2 regions of the Paenibacillus sp. FSL W7-1088 genome follow, and region 2 is predicted to be linked to the other one. Evidence: predicted binding sites of a transcription regulator. Region 2 holds the regulator's gene; the other holds the start of a gene.
What was found. The regulator CtsR, encoded in region 2, represses protease genes until heat stress. The targets are predictions, from matches to a motif close to ATGGTCAATAAAGGTCAAACA.
Positions count from the first base shown of each region.

Region 1: clpP (ATP-dependent Clp endopeptidase proteolytic subunit ClpP) is a predicted target of CtsR. The motif match lies at 3,683-3,703, and genes of this name have one in related genera.

Region 1 covers NZ_CP150216.1:5,820,501-5,828,246, forward strand. The annotation lists gene lonB (ATP-dependent protease LonB) at 1-247, opposite strand, end outside; gene ispG (flavodoxin-dependent (E)-4-hydroxy-3-methylbut-2-enyl-diphosphate synthase) at 416-1,513, opposite strand; gene clpX (ATP-dependent protease ATP-binding subunit ClpX) at 1,637-2,890, opposite strand; gene clpP (ATP-dependent Clp endopeptidase proteolytic subunit ClpP) at 2,903-3,493, opposite strand; gene tig (trigger factor) at 3,871-5,211, opposite strand; gene MKY42_RS26290 (hypothetical protein) at 5,347-6,189, opposite strand; tRNA gene MKY42_RS26295 (tRNA-Arg) at 6,515-6,588, shown strand; gene MKY42_RS26300 (MFS transporter) at 7,146-7,746, shown strand, end outside.
Region 2 covers NZ_CP150216.1:6,400,425-6,408,170, reverse strand. The annotation lists gene MKY42_RS29095 (GNAT family N-acetyltransferase) at 74-1,249, shown strand; gene MKY42_RS29090 (CtsR family transcriptional regulator) at 1,722-2,183, shown strand; gene MKY42_RS29085 (UvrB/UvrC motif-containing protein) at 2,214-2,738, shown strand; gene MKY42_RS29080 (protein arginine kinase) at 2,767-3,837, shown strand; gene clpC (ATP-dependent protease ATP-binding subunit ClpC) at 4,025-6,487, shown strand; gene radA (DNA repair protein RadA) at 6,788-7,746, shown strand, end outside.

The DNA of each region.
Region 1 (7,746 bases), 580 kb from region 2:
CTTTAAGGGCGCGGAGTCCGTCTTTTTGCCCTACAATATCATTAATGGTTGCCGGACGTGTCTTCTCTGCCAGAGGCTTGGTGAGTGAAATGGAGCGCAGCTTGCGCAGCTTCTCCAGTTCCTTGCGGGATTCACGCTCCACCGCGCTGCGATTTGTTTTCTGGCCACGAAGCAAATTCCAGAAATACAAACCGATCACCACACCAAAAAATAACTGAATCATCATTATGACCATACCAAATTCCATGTCTCAACATCCTCCTGTTCTATCCCTATTCTCATATGAGATCATGCTAATACTTGGTAGTATAGCCTTTTCACCGAGACGTAAACGGGTAATCAGGAAATTGTATGTTTGAGAAAAAAAACAGCCCGTCATTGCTGACGGACTGTTGCAAAACGTTATATAAATCAATCAGTGCGAGCGGCCAGGAATAACTCCTGTCGTTTCATAGGACTCCACGATTTTGTCGATCTCTTTTTTCAATTCCTCAACCATGATCTCTTCCGGCACTTTACGGATCATTTTACCATGACGGAACAACAAGCCTTCTCCGCGTGCACCGGCAATACCGATATCCGCTTCCTTGGCTTCACCCGGGCCGTTAACGGCACAACCCAGCACGGATACTTTGATCGGCACCTTGAGCTTGGAGATATACTCTTCCACTTCATTTGCAATAGAGAACAGATCAATATCCAAACGTCCACAGGTAGGGCATGAAATCAGCGTAGCTGCATTGGAAATCAGACCAAAGGTTTTGAGCAAGTCACGCGCAACCTTGATCTCTTCAACCGGGTCCGCACTAAGCGATATCCGCATCGTTGAGCCAATACCCATGGATAACAAAGCACCCATACCGGCCGAGCTTTTGATTGTACCAGAGAACAACGTCCCCGCCTCAGTAATGCCCAGATGCAAAGGATATTTGATGATTTGAGCCGCTTTGGTATACGCTTCAATCGCCATCGGTACATCCGAAGCTTTGAGGGATACAATGATATCATGGAAGTCAAGCTCTTCCAGAATACCAATGTGATACAATGCACTTTCTACCATAGCATCAGCCGTTGGATACCCATATTTCTCAAGCAAATGGTTTTCAAGCGAACCCGCATTTACCCCGATGCGAATCGGAATACCTTTCTCTTTACAAGCCTTGACCACTTCTTCCACTTTGGATCGTTTACCGATATTGCCGGGATTAATCCGTACTTTATCGATGCCGTTCTCAATCGCAAGGAGCGCCAGTTTATAATTAAAATGGATATCCGCTACGAGCGGAATATGAATCCGTTTCTTGATTTCCTTGATGGCTGCGGCAGCTTCCTCATTGTTCACCGTTACACGCACTACTTGGCAGCCTGCTTCTTCCAAACGCAAAATCTCTGCCACGGTTGCCTCAACGTCTGCCGTTTTCGTTGTACACATGCTCTGGATGATGACCTCGTTGCTGCCACCAATCGTTAAGTTTCCCACTTTTACGGGTCGTGTATCTTGTCTTAAAAACATGAGTGATTTCTCTCCCCACAACGTCAAAGCTCCACCCTGACAGAGACATGAATTCGCCTTCTGCCAGGAGTGGAGAACTGACAAGTCTATATTTCAGTGTTGAAACGGAATATTACCCTTTAGTTAGGCACTTTCTTCCTGCTTGTCGTCCTTGGATTGGCTCAGTTCAGGCACGACTCTCTTCTCAACGACCTCTTCGGTAATGACACAGTTCGTAACATCATCACGGGAAGGTACTTCATACATAATCTCAAGCATAATGCCCTCGATAATTGCACGCAGTCCACGTGCACCCGTGTTACGTTTAATGGCTTCCTTCGCAATCGCAAGCAATGCTCCTGGTTCGAACACCAGATTTACATTATCCAGCTCAAGCAGTTTTTGGTATTGTTTCGTAAGCGCATTTTTTGGCTCGGAAAGAATCCGTACCAATGTGTCTTCGTCCAGCGGCTCCAAAGTGGAGATAACTGGCAAACGGCCTACAAATTCCGGAATCAGACCGAATTTCAGCAAGTCTTCCGGCAATACCATACCCAGATATTCACCTGGTTTAAGATCTTTTTGTTCCGCAACGGTGTTAAAGCCAATGACTTTTTTACCGATCCGGCGTTTGATCATTTGCTCCAGACCATCGAAGGCACCGCCGCAAATGAAGAGTATGTTCGTAGTATCGATCTGGATGAATTCCTGATGTGGATGCTTACGACCACCTTGTGGTGGTACAGAAGCAACAGTTCCTTCCAGAATTTTCAGGAGCGCCTGTTGAACACCTTCACCCGATACATCACGTGTAATGGATGGGTTCTCGGATTTACGCGCTACTTTATCAATTTCATCGATATAAATAATGCCGCGCTCTGCTTTTTCCACATCATAATCAGCAGCTTGAATCAGCTTGAGCAGAATGTTCTCTACATCTTCGCCGACATAACCTGCTTCCGTCAATGAAGTTGCATCAGCAATAGCAAAAGGAACATTAAGGATTTTGGCCATCGTTTGCGCAAGCAACGTTTTACCAGAACCCGTAGGCCCTAACAGCAAAATGTTACTTTTTTGCAATTCAACGTCCTCAATCTTGCTTTGCGTGTTGATCCGTTTATAGTGATTGTAAACCGCTACAGACAAAGACTTCTTAGCCTGATCCTGTCCAATAACGTACTGGTCAAGAATATCGCGGATTTCTTTCGGTTTTGGAATATCTTTGAGGTCCAGTTCTTCGTCATGACCGAGCTCTTCCTCTACGATTTCAGTGCACAGTTCGATACATTCATCACAAATGTAAACGCCCGGTCCAGCGACCAGCTTGCGCACCTGTTCCTGAGATTTACCGCAAAAAGAGCATTTCAATTGCCCTTTCTCATCGTTAAATTTAAACATGAAACCACCCCTTTAGGAATTGATCGGTCTGCTGAGCACCTGGTCAATAATGCCGTACGTTTTGGCTTCTTCAGCACTCATGAAAAAGTCACGGTCTGTGTCCCGCTCGATTTTCTCAAGGGGTTGACCTGTACGATCGACGTATATTTGATTCAGTTTCTGACGTGTTTTAATAATCCATTCTGCGTGAATTTTGATATCCGCAGCCTGTCCTTGAACGCCGCCAAGCGGCTGATGAATCATCACTTCGCTGTTTGTCAGCGCATATCGTTTGCCAGGAGCACCTGCTGTCAGCAATAACGAGCCCATGCTTGCTGCCATACCTACGCAAATGGTCGATACATCCGGCTTGATATATTGCATCGTATCGTATATACCCATCCCTGCGGTGACAGAACCACCAGGTGAATTAATGTACAAGCTGATATCCTTCTCAGGATCGTCGGCTGCCAAAAACAAAAGCTGAGCTATGACAAGATTGGCTACATCGTCATCAATCGCACTGGTTAGAAAAATAATGCGATCCTTCAGCAAACGCGAATATATATCGTAAGAACGCTCGCCTCGATTGGTTTGTTCTACAACCATTGGCACCAGACTCATGAGACCAACCTCTTTTCTACATGTAATTAGACATAGGCTACCTGTAAAGCAAACCCAAATTCATTCTAACACGTTCCTGTGACAATGTCATTTTTCACAAGTGGTGTCAAGACGGGGTGAGTTTACTTTTTAGCCTGATCATATTTAACCATGTTTTCTATGTATGTGCAAATCGGAGCAATCCTATGCCGTTTCACCTTTTTTTTATTTGCAGGAGAACCATAGCACGTTGGATATGCATAACCAATTCCGCAACAAATCCCATCCATATTATTACTGAATCCTCTATAAAATGGATGCCATAATTTAAAAATAAGGCACGCAATGATTCACGTGCCTTATCGTTTATTCAGCTGTTCATTACATAACAGCTTGTCTTATTTTTCGTCAGCTTCTGCAGCAACTTCTTCAGCTGGAGCTTCAACAGCTTCAACGACTTTGCTGTTCTCAACGAGAACATCGATCGTTTTACGCAGTTTCACTTCATCACGAAGGCTGTCCAGGGAACCATTACCCTCGAGAATGCCACGAATCTCTTCAGCAGGACGCTTGTAAGACTCAGCCATTTTTTCGAGTTCTTGGTTAACTTCTTCGTCAGACACTTCAATGTTCTCCGCTTTACCAACTGCTTCAAGAACCAAGTTGTTACGAACACGTTTGGAAGCATCTTCCTGCATTTGTCCTCTCAGGTCAGCTTGTGTTTGACCAGAGAAGCTCAGGAACATTTCCAGGTTCATACCTTGGTTGCGCAGACGGTTGTCGAAATCACGCATCATGTTTTGTACTTCGCTCTCAACCATTGCAGAAGGAATGTCCACTTCAGCATTTTCAGCCACTTTTTCTACAACAGCATTTTCTTGAGCTGCTTTGGCTTCGTCTGCTTTACGGGATTCCAATTGTTTTTTCAGATCAGCTTTGTACTCTTCAAGCGTATCGAATTCACTAACATCTTTAGCAAATTCATCATCCAGCTCAGGAAGCTGTTTACGTTTGATTTCATGTACTTTCACTTTGAAAACCGCTTGTTTGCCAGCCAGTTCAGCTGCATGGTAGCTCTCTGGGAAAGTCACTTCAACGTCTTTGAAGTCGCCTGTGGACAGACCCACAACCTGCTCTTCAAATCCTGGGATGAACGTGTTGGAACCAAGTTCCAGGGAATAACGTTCAGCTTGTCCGCCTTCGAACGGTACACCATCAACGGAACCGTCAAAGTCGATTACAGCAACGTCGCCGTTTTGTGCAGCACCTTCGTCGATAACAACGAGTTCTGCGTGACGTTGTTGAAGACGCTCGAGCTCTTCAGTCACTTCAACATCAGTTACTTCATGTTTGGCTACAGCAACTTCAACGCCTTTGTAGTCACCCAGTGTAACTTCAGGTTTAACGGTTACTTTCGCTTTGAACTTGAAAACTTGTCCTTTAGCGAATTGTTCGATATCTACATCAGGACGATCAACCGGGAAGATGTCCGTTTGGTCGATTGCTTCTGTGTAAGCTTCAGGAAGCAAAATGTCGATTGCTTCTTGATACAAGCTTTCCACACCAAAACGAGCTTCGAAAATTGGACGTGGAACTTTACCTTTACGGAATCCAGGTACGTTTGCTTGTTTAACTACTTTATTAAAAGCTTTGTCGAGTGCTGCAGTTACACGATCTGCACCCACTTCAACCTCAAGAACCCCAAGGTTCTTCTCTATCTTTTCCCAAGTTGCTTTCATTGTATACTTTCCCCTCCAAAATTCACATGTTCACGTAGGCAATCACGTACAAAATAACCATTTTAGTATAAACAAGATTAGATTCTTTTTCAAGGGGAATCCCTTGATACGGTTTGAGGAAAACGTTTCCGGCTCCTATTGACCGTCCAAACCGGCAGAAACAAACTGCTTCATCGATCGATATGCTTGCTCCAGACGAAAGCGCATCGCCCCTGTCACAGCATACATTGAGCGAGTATCTTCCTCGTCATGCGAACCGCCCAGACTGTCTGCTACGGTCATATGTAGAGCGGCTGCCCAGATATCTGTCATGGAATCATTTTCTTCCAGCATGGACATGTAATCACGGGTTCCGTACACGGCCATGACATATTGAATCCACAGTTCTTGTGCAAAATAAAAGAGCGTAGGTTCATGAACCTCCGTCTGATCTGCCACTCTTTCAAGAATCTGAACGATCTGAATCGGGAAATCCTCAGGTCTAAGCGGAACGGTATCAATTTCCACTTCAACCGGCTCTTCCCCTCGAGTAAACGCAATATTGCCTTGGACACCTCGGCGACGTAATGTTTGAAGCACACGGAACTGAAGCAATGGATGCAGTGTCTTGTCTTTGAGCCAACCGGTAAGCGAATCATCAATTTCTGGTCGTTCGAGATACGCAAGCTGCTCCAGCGCCAGCATCGTTTGTTCAGATAAAGGTTCCTCCATCACGGTACGAAGCAGTTTATCCGCATAGCCGTCATCCTGCTCGAGCTTGGACCGGGCATGTTGGCGTGCCATGTCCTCTTCACTAATGTCCTCTTCCTCACGCTCTTCACGAATCTCGGGCAAATCTTCCCCATAATGAGGGAAAGCAGCTTCAAGCCATTCGAGCAAGGCTCGCCATTCGTCGTAATGTCTTTCTTCCTGCCCTTGGCATTGCAGCAAAAAGCGAAGCAGGTCCATCGCTTCACCATATCGTTCATTTTCTAGCATAACCGTCAATTGAATCTGGTAATAGTCCAGCGTCTTAGGAAACAGCACGATATTGTTACTGTGCTCGGTTTCCGGGGTCGTGGATTCCTTAATAGGAGCACCTCCTCTGTATCCTGAATCTCCAGTCGCAATCAACCATAAATAGATGTATATTAAACGAAAGTCGATCTATTTTTTGAGTTCTTCTGATATTCTAACATAACCTTAATTATAATGAAAAAAACGTTACCGCCGCCAAATATCATATACGAAAAATAGTTTAAAATAAAATGTTTGATATTCATCATTATTTATGATAAAATCAATTTTGCTTGAAAAATTTCATGTCTCAGTAGCTCAGCTGGATAGAGCAACGCCCTTCTAAGGCGTCGGTCGGGGGTTCGAATCCCTCCTGGGACGTATTAAAAAAAGCTTCCTTCGGGAAGCTTTTTTTGCGTTCTGGGGATGAGAACCCCAATGGTTCGTCGGAGCATAAGCTTCGGGAGCACTACTTCGCAGTCTCGACGGCAAGGAGAGTATCCCTCCTGGGACGTATTAAAAAAAGCTTCCTTCGGGAAGCTTTTTTGTGTTCTAGGGATGAGAACCCCAATGGTTCGTCGGAGCATAAGCTTCGGAGGAAGCACTACTTCGCAGTCTCGACGGCAAGGAGAGTATCCCTCCTGGGACGTATTAAAAAAAGCTTCCTTCGGGAAGCTTTTTTTGCGTTCTGGGGATGAGAACCCCATTGGTTCGTCGGAGCATAAGCTTCGGGAGCACTACCTCGCAGTCTCGACGGCAAGGAGAGTATCCCTCCTGGGACGTAAGAAAAAAAGCTTCCTTCGGGAAGCTTTTTTTTGCGTTCTAGGGATGGTTGAATACGTTAATCGCCTGATGTTGACACGGGATGTTATGCTTGTTTATGTATAGGTATGTATCAATGCATACATATTAGACAAATAAACTATAGGAGATTTACCATGCCATCATCTTTACATCAAAACTCACCTGACCGCTCTGCAATCGATAATTCATCGTCAGCATCCATGAAACTTGGGCTTTTGCTGGCAGGCATTATCGTTATCGCAGCAACAATGCGTTCACCTATTACGGCAACAGGTCCAATTGTGGAACTGATCCGTACAGATACAGGAATAAGTCATACAATGGCAGGCTTGCTTACTTCTCTTCCTTTGCTTGCCTTCGCGGCAATTTCTCCGTTCGCTCCACAATTGGCGCGAAGATTCGGACTAGAAACCGCTCTGTTAACCGCCATAATTCTCGTGACCATAGGTGTATCCCTAAGGTTTATGCCCTCTGTTCCCGTTCTCTTTGCAGGAACAGCGATTCTTGGATGTGGCATTGCCCTAAGCAATGTATTGCTGCCAAGTCTAATTAAACGGGATTTCCCATTGCGAGTGGGACTTGTTACCGGTCTCTATTCCGTATCCATGAATATATGGGGCGCCATCGCTTCAGGAATCAGTGTTCCTGCTGCAGGTTTAACTTCCATGGGATGGCACGCTTCACTGGGCATGTGGGCTATACTGTCCATTCTAGCCCTGATTCTCTGGCTGCCTC
Region 2 (7,746 bases):
ATAGATACATACATCACGTATCAGGCCATGATTTGAAAGATATCATAACTTAGAGAACGGGGTGCAGGACGACATGGAAATTCAGAAATTAACCGTAGATGATTTTGAGCCAGCTATGGCACTCTCCGAGTATGCTTTTCAAGTGGTAATGAGTGAAGAACAAACGGAGAAGCGACGGAGTCAATTTGATTCACAGGATATATGGGGTGTATTTGAGGAAGGACAATTGGGTGCCAAACTTCACATTATTCCTTATCAAACTTATATTCACGGAAGATCGTTCGAGATGGGCGGTATTGCGGGAGTAGCCACATGGCCAGAATATAGACGCAAAGGCTGGGTAGCCGGGCTATTGAAGCATGCGCTGGAGGAAATGAACCGTAACAAACAAAGTATATCGTTTTTGCATCCGTTCTCTTTTGCATTTTATCGGAGATATGGATGGGAGACGTATGTTGAGTTTAAACGATATAAAGTGCCTACAGCTCATCTGCCTGCAAAAAAGGCAACCCCTGGAACAATTCGGCGTGGCGATCCGGGAATCAGCGTATTAAAGGAAGTATACAGTGCGTATGCTGAGCGCTATAACGGAACCTTAATCCGAGATGATGCGAGATGGGAGAATTCAGTTCTCACTAATGGAGCCAGCCAGAAGGCTGTATATTATGATGAAGCTGGTAAAGCACAAGGCTATGTTTTATATGAGGTTAAGGAAAGAAAGTTTACCATTAAAGAGATCATTTATCTGAATGAAGAGGCAAGACAAGGTTTGTGGACCTTTATAGCCAACCATGATTCCATGATTGAGGAAGTCACTTTACAGGCACCAGCCAGTGATATGCTTGCTTTTCAATTAGATAATCCGCGGATTCAGCAGGAAATTGTACCTTTCTTCATGGCACGTATTGTGAGTGTCGAACAATTTATTTCCCAGTATCCTTTTGCGAGCCCAGACTCACCAGTACAGATTAATCTCCAGGTAGAGGATGCATACGCACCATGGAATGAAGGGGTATGGCAATTAAATGTGGCGATGAACGGTACAGCTTCAATATGGAAAACATCTGAGCCTGCTGCTAAAGATCAGACTGTTAAAGTAGACATTCAGACGCTTACCGCTATGCTGATGGGGTATCGTAGGCCCACAGAGATGGCTCAGATAGGTAGAATGGAAGGACCAAATGAAGCAATAAAAGCTCTGGAACAAGCAATTCCTGATCGGGAAACGTATTTACTTGATTTTTTCTGATCCTCATAGAGTAAAGAGTTTTCTAGGATCAATTTCATAGATTTAACGTGTATAGCATTACGTTGCTAGTGTGAGACAAATGGACTTCTCCAGTTATTTTGGAGAGGTTTTTTTGTGTCAGCCGAATATTTCGTGTAAAATCGTAAAAAATGAATAGTGCTCCCTCTTGGCAAAACCACAAAATATGCTATAATGTATATAAAGTCAAAGAAAGTCAAAGTCAACTAAAGGTTAAATACTTACGTAGCTTTCTTTCTGCAATCCGGTGGTGGGAGCCATTTTAAAGGTAGTGCACATCAGCGGATAAAGGCAATATTAAAGGACCTTCGAGCGTCCTTCGCTCTCCTGTTAAAGACCGTTGAAGATCAGTTTCGCTGTTTCCTTGATTGGTTAAATGGGTTGAGAAGGTGTACTCTGTAGGGGCGTGTGGGTCCTTATTGACTTAACGTTTCAGACAGTGGAGGATGAGTGGATGCGTAATATCTCTGATATTATCGAACAATATCTGAAGAGTATTTTGCATGAAAGTCCCGAAGGAATGGTCGAAATTCAACGTAATGATCTGGCTGACCAATTTTCATGTGTGCCTTCCCAGATCAATTATGTCATCAGCACCCGATTTACACTCGAAAAAGGTTACCTTGTAGAGAGTAAACGTGGCGGCGGCGGTTATGTTCGCATACAGCGGATCGAATTGCCAGCTCACTCGGCTCTGCATAACCATTTGCACCATAGTATTGGAGATGAGATCGGGCAGACAGCTGCCGAAGGTCTGATCTACCAACTGGAAGAAGCACGTTTCTTGAGCAAAAGGGAAGCCGGGTTGATGCGGGCAGCTGTATCGAGAGAGATTATATTGGTCAAACTTCCTTACCGGGATCAAATTCGTGCCAGAATGTTAAAGGCGATGTTAATATCTTTGCTCGGTAAATGAAAACTATCGGGATCAAGGGGGTACATCATTGTGCTGTGCCAAGAATGCAACAAACGACCGGCAACACTCCATTTCACGAAGATCGTGAACGGAGAGAAGACGGAATTCCATATTTGTGAGTCATGTGCTCGTGAAAAAGGGGAAATGATTCCCGGAACATCCAACGGATTTTCCATTCACAACTTATTGTCCGGGTTGCTTGATTTTGAACCCTCAGGCAAGAATGGGAATGCGGGAGCAACACCTGCACAATCCCTTCGTTGTGAAGAATGCGGCATGACCTATTCACAGTTTAGCAAAATCGGCCGCTTTGGCTGTAGTTCTTGTTATAAATATTTTGACAGTCGTTTGGACCCGCTATTCAAACGGGTTCATGGCAGCACTCTCCACGTGGGGAAAGTGCCTGCACGAGCTGGTGGCCGCATCAAGGTCAAAAGACAGATTGCTGATCTGAAACGGGATCTTCAGGAGAGCATAACGCAAGAGGAGTTTGAAGAAGCTGCTCAAATTCGTGATCAGATCAGGGAACTTGAAAAAGAAATAGCTCAGGAGTAAAGTTTGTGATGAGTAGGAGGGATGCGTAATGCCTAATCTTCGTTTTACAGAGAAGGCGCTCAGCGACTGGATGCGTAGTGATGCGGCTGATTCCGAAATCGTCATTAGCAGCCGGGTCCGGATCGCACGCAACCTGCAGCATTATCCGTTTCCGATGCTGGCTTCCAATGAGCAATCGGAAGAAGTGCTGAATAAGCTGAGCGAAGTACTTCAATACGATGACGTTCATGCCTTTGGAGATTTTCATACTCTGGATCTGATTGATATCGATGACCTTGACAAACGGGTGCTGGTGGAGAAACATCTGATAAGTCCCAGTCTTGCGAACGAATCCAGAAATGGTGCTGTTATTCTCAGTGAGGATGAATCTGTCAGTATTATGATTAATGAAGAGGATCATCTTCGTATCCAGTGCCTCTATCCGGGGTTCCAGGTGAAAGAAGCCTGGGAGAAAGCTTCCGCCATAGATGATGCTTTTGAAGCGCATGTGGATTATGCTTTTGATGACCGCAGAGGATATTTAACCAGTTGCCCTACAAATGTAGGTACAGGTGTAAGAGCATCTGTCATGATGCATCTGCCCGCTCTGGTGATGACACAGCAGATCGGCCGCATTCTAACCGCAGTCTCCCAAGTCGGACTGACTGTACGGGGAATTTACGGTGAAGGCAGTGAGGCGATGGGTAACCTGTTCCAAATCTCGAACCAGATCACACTGGGGCAGACGGAACAAGAAGTCATTGATAACCTGCATAGTGTTGTGTTACAGATGATAGGGCATGAACGTACCGCGAGAGAACGGTTAATTACCGACTCCAGACTGCGAATTACCGACAGGGTTATGCGGTCATATGGCATTCTGTCCCATGCTGCAATTGTCGATTCGAAGGAAGCTGCACAGCGTTTGTCTGATGTTCGACTTGGTGTGGATCTCGGCTTGTTGGACGGCTTGTCCATAACCGTGATGAACGAGTTGAATGTGATGACGCAGCCGGGCTTTTTGCAGAAAACATTTGGGGAAGACATGCGGACAGATGAGCGTGACATATATCGGGCTCAGTTGATTCGTGATACGATCAGTGCAGCCAATCAATCTTAGGTTGTTCAAGCGTTGTTTATAAAGGTTTCACGCCGCATCTGCGGCTTCTATATAATAGAGCATTTTCTATAACTGAATGCTGAATGATTTTATTCGCAGCACGGCTGCAAAAAAAATGATATGAAGAATACGGTGGGATCCTTTTAACAGCCCCCGTTTTATCCAAAACCATGGAGGTGCAGGAGATATGATGTTTGGAAGATTTACGGAACGGGCCCAAAAGGTGCTCGCATTGGCGCAGGAAGAAGCTGTCCGTCTTGGTCATAATAACATCGGTACAGAGCACATTTTGCTCGGCCTCATTCGTGAAGGCGAAGGCATCGCAGCCAAAGCGCTGATCGGCCTGGGACTCGGATTGGAAAAAATTCAAGATGAAGTAGAAACGCTGATTGGCCGCGGTCAAGAGCAACCTACGAACATTGCATATACGCCTCGTGCGAAAAAAGTAATTGAACTGTCTATGGATGAAGCGCGCAAATTGGGCCATACTTATGTGGGCACAGAGCATATCCTGCTCGGATTGATCCGAGAAGGCGAAGGGGTTGCGGCACGTGTGCTGAACAACCTGGGTATTAGTTTGAACAAGGCACGTCAACAAGTATTGCAACTGCTTGGCAGCAGTGAAGCTGTATCCAGTCATAACGGTACACCTGCCAATGTCAGCACACCAACACTGGACAGTCTGGCACGTGACCTCACGGCGTATGCCAGAGAGAACAACCTGGACCCCGTGATTGGACGTAGTAAAGAAATTGAACGTGTTATTCAGGTACTGAGCCGTCGTACCAAGAATAACCCGGTACTGATCGGTGAACCAGGTGTAGGTAAAACAGCCATTGCTGAAGGACTTGCACAAAAAATCATCGCGAATGAAATTCCGGAGACTTTGCGTGACAAACGTGTCATGACATTGGATATGGGTTCGGTTGTTGCAGGTACAAAATATCGTGGTGAATTCGAAGATCGTCTGAAAAAAATTATGGATGAGATTCGTCAAGCGGGTAACATCGTCCTGTTCATTGACGAATTGCATACCCTGATTGGTGCAGGTGGAGCGGAAGGTGCAATTGATGCTTCGAACATTTTGAAACCGGCGTTGGCCCGTGGAGAATTACAGTGCATCGGTGCAACAACACTGGATGAATACCGCAAATATATCGAGAAGGATGCTGCCCTGGAGCGTCGTTTCCAACCGATCACTGTGGATCAACCTTCTCCAGAAGAAGCAATTCAGATTTTACACGGCTTGCGTGATCGTTACGAAGCGCATCACCGGGTGAAAATTACGGATGAAGCGATTGTACAGGCGGTTAAACTGTCTGACCGGTACATTACAGACCGCTTCCTGCCGGACAAAGCAATTGACCTGATTGATGAGGCGGGTTCCAAAGTCAGATTGAACTCTTACACGATCCCACCAAACCTCAAACAACTGGAAAGCCGTCTTGAAGATATCCGTAAGGAAAAAGACGCAGCGGTTCAAAGTCAGGAGTTCGAAAAAGCAGCAGCTCTGCGTGACACGGAACAAAAAATTCGTGAAGAGCTGGATGTAACGAAGAACCAATGGAAAGAAAAACAAGGTCGCACGGATTCTGAAGTAACGCCTGAGGATATCGCGCAAGTGGTAGCCAACTGGACTGGAATTCCTGTGAACAAGCTGAAAGAAGAAGAAACACAACGCTTGATGAACCTGGAATCTATTCTTCATGAACGTGTCATCGGTCAAGATGAGGCTGTGAAGTCCGTCAGCCGTGCAGTTCGTCGTGCTCGGGCCGGATTGAAAGATCCGAAACGTCCGATGGGTTCATTTATCTTCCTGGGTCCTACCGGGGTAGGTAAAACCGAGCTGGCTCGTGCACTTGCAGAAGCCATGTTCGGCGATGAAAATGCAGTCATCCGGATTGATATGTCCGAGTATGGTGAGAAGCATTCCACTTCAAGACTCGTCGGAGCGCCTCCGGGATATGTGGGATATGAAGAAGGTGGACAGCTGACTGAGAAAGTTCGTCGTAAACCTTACTCCGTTGTCCTGCTCGATGAGATCGAGAAAGCACATCCGGAAGTATTCAACATCTTGCTGCAAGTGCTTGAGGATGGTCGTCTGACCGACTCCAAAGGACGCGTCGTAGACTTCCGGAATACGTTGATCATTTTGACATCCAATGTGGGTGCAGAAGCGATCAAACGTAATTCTACACTGGGCTTTACGGCAGTAGTGGATGCAGGTGCGGATTACGATAACATGAAGGGTAAAGTGATGGATGAGCTGAAGAAAAGCTTCCGTCCTGAGTTCCTTAACCGGATTGATGAAATTATCGTGTTCCACTCTCTTGAAGAGAAACATATCGCGGAGATTGTTACACTGATGAGCGAAGAGCTTCGCAAACGGCTGCGTGAGTATGAGGTCGACTTTGAACTCACCGACAATGCCAAGGCATTCCTTGCCAAAGCAGGCTTCGATCCAGCCTATGGTGCTCGTCCGCTTCGTCGGGCGATCCAGAAGCATATTGAAGACAAATTGTCTGAAGAGTTGCTCACGGGTAATGTGATCAAAGGTGATTCGTTACTCATCGATGAAGAGAATGGAGCATTGTCGGTAACGAAAAAAGAAGTTGTTGTTCCTTCTACTGAGGAAATCGAAACGAAATAAGTGACACATAGCTAGTGAATAGCTGGTGCTACTGAGTCTGATGTATAAAACAAAAATCCTTCCTGGCTTTTGTCGGGAAGGATTTTTTTTTGTTTTAGTGCCAGTCATAGCCCCAAAGCTGTTGTTTATCAGGAAACAAACGTTGAACTGGCTGCGAACATGTGTAAAGTTTGCGATAATCCTTTACGAAAAATCTCAAACAATGGTAAACTTTTATTAACCCTGCACGTCAGGGAGTTTAGGCAAAATTCGTCGAAAAATGCAAAATGCTGTTATAAAATAAATCCTAGGAGTGCTGAAGTGGCCAAAGTTAAAACCAAGTTTCAGTGTACGGAATGCGGCTATGAAGCCCCCAAATGGTACGGCAAATGTCCGGGTTGTCAGTCTTGGAATTCAATGGTGGAAGAAACCGAAACAGTGGTCAAAACACAAGGGAGAAATTCCCCTCTTTTTGAGAGTAAAGATAAGCCACTTCCCATCATAGATATAGATAGCGGTCAGGAACCGCGTGTACAGACTGGAATTGAAGAGCTGAACCGGGTTTTGGGCGGCGGAATTGTTCCAGGATCTCTCGTTCTGGTGGGCGGAGACCCCGGAATCGGAAAATCAACGTTAATGTTGCAAACATCTCATGCATTGACTCATTCAGGTTTGCGCGTGTTATATGTCTCAGGCGAGGAATCCGTTAAGCAAACGAAATTGCGGGCTGACCGTCTGGGTGCGCTGTCTCCTGAGTTATATGTACTATGTGAGACCAATATGGAGCGGGTTGAGGAAGCGGTGGAGCAGATCCAACCGCATTTTCTAGTCATCGACTCCATTCAGACCGTATATCTGCCAGAAGTCACCAGTGCTCCCGGTAGTGTAGCTCAGGTAAGGGAATGTACGTCACGGTTCATGCGGATCGCCAAAGGGCGAGGCATTGCAACCGTACTTGTGGGGCATGTTACGAAAGAAGGTGCTATTGCCGGTCCCCGTATGTTGGAGCATATGGTGGACTGTGTTCTTTATTTTGAAGGAGAGCGGCATCATACGTATCGCCTTTTACGTGCGGTCAAGAACCGTTTTGGTTCGACCAATGAGATCGGTATTTTTGAAATGGGCGAAGATGGACTTCGTGAAGTAGGCAACCCTTCTGAGCTCTTTTTGTCAGAACGTCCACTGGGTGTGGCTGGTTCTACCGTAGTGGCCAGCATGGAGGGCACACGTCCTCTGCTTGTGGAATTGCAGGCATTGATTTCTACCACACATTTCCCTTC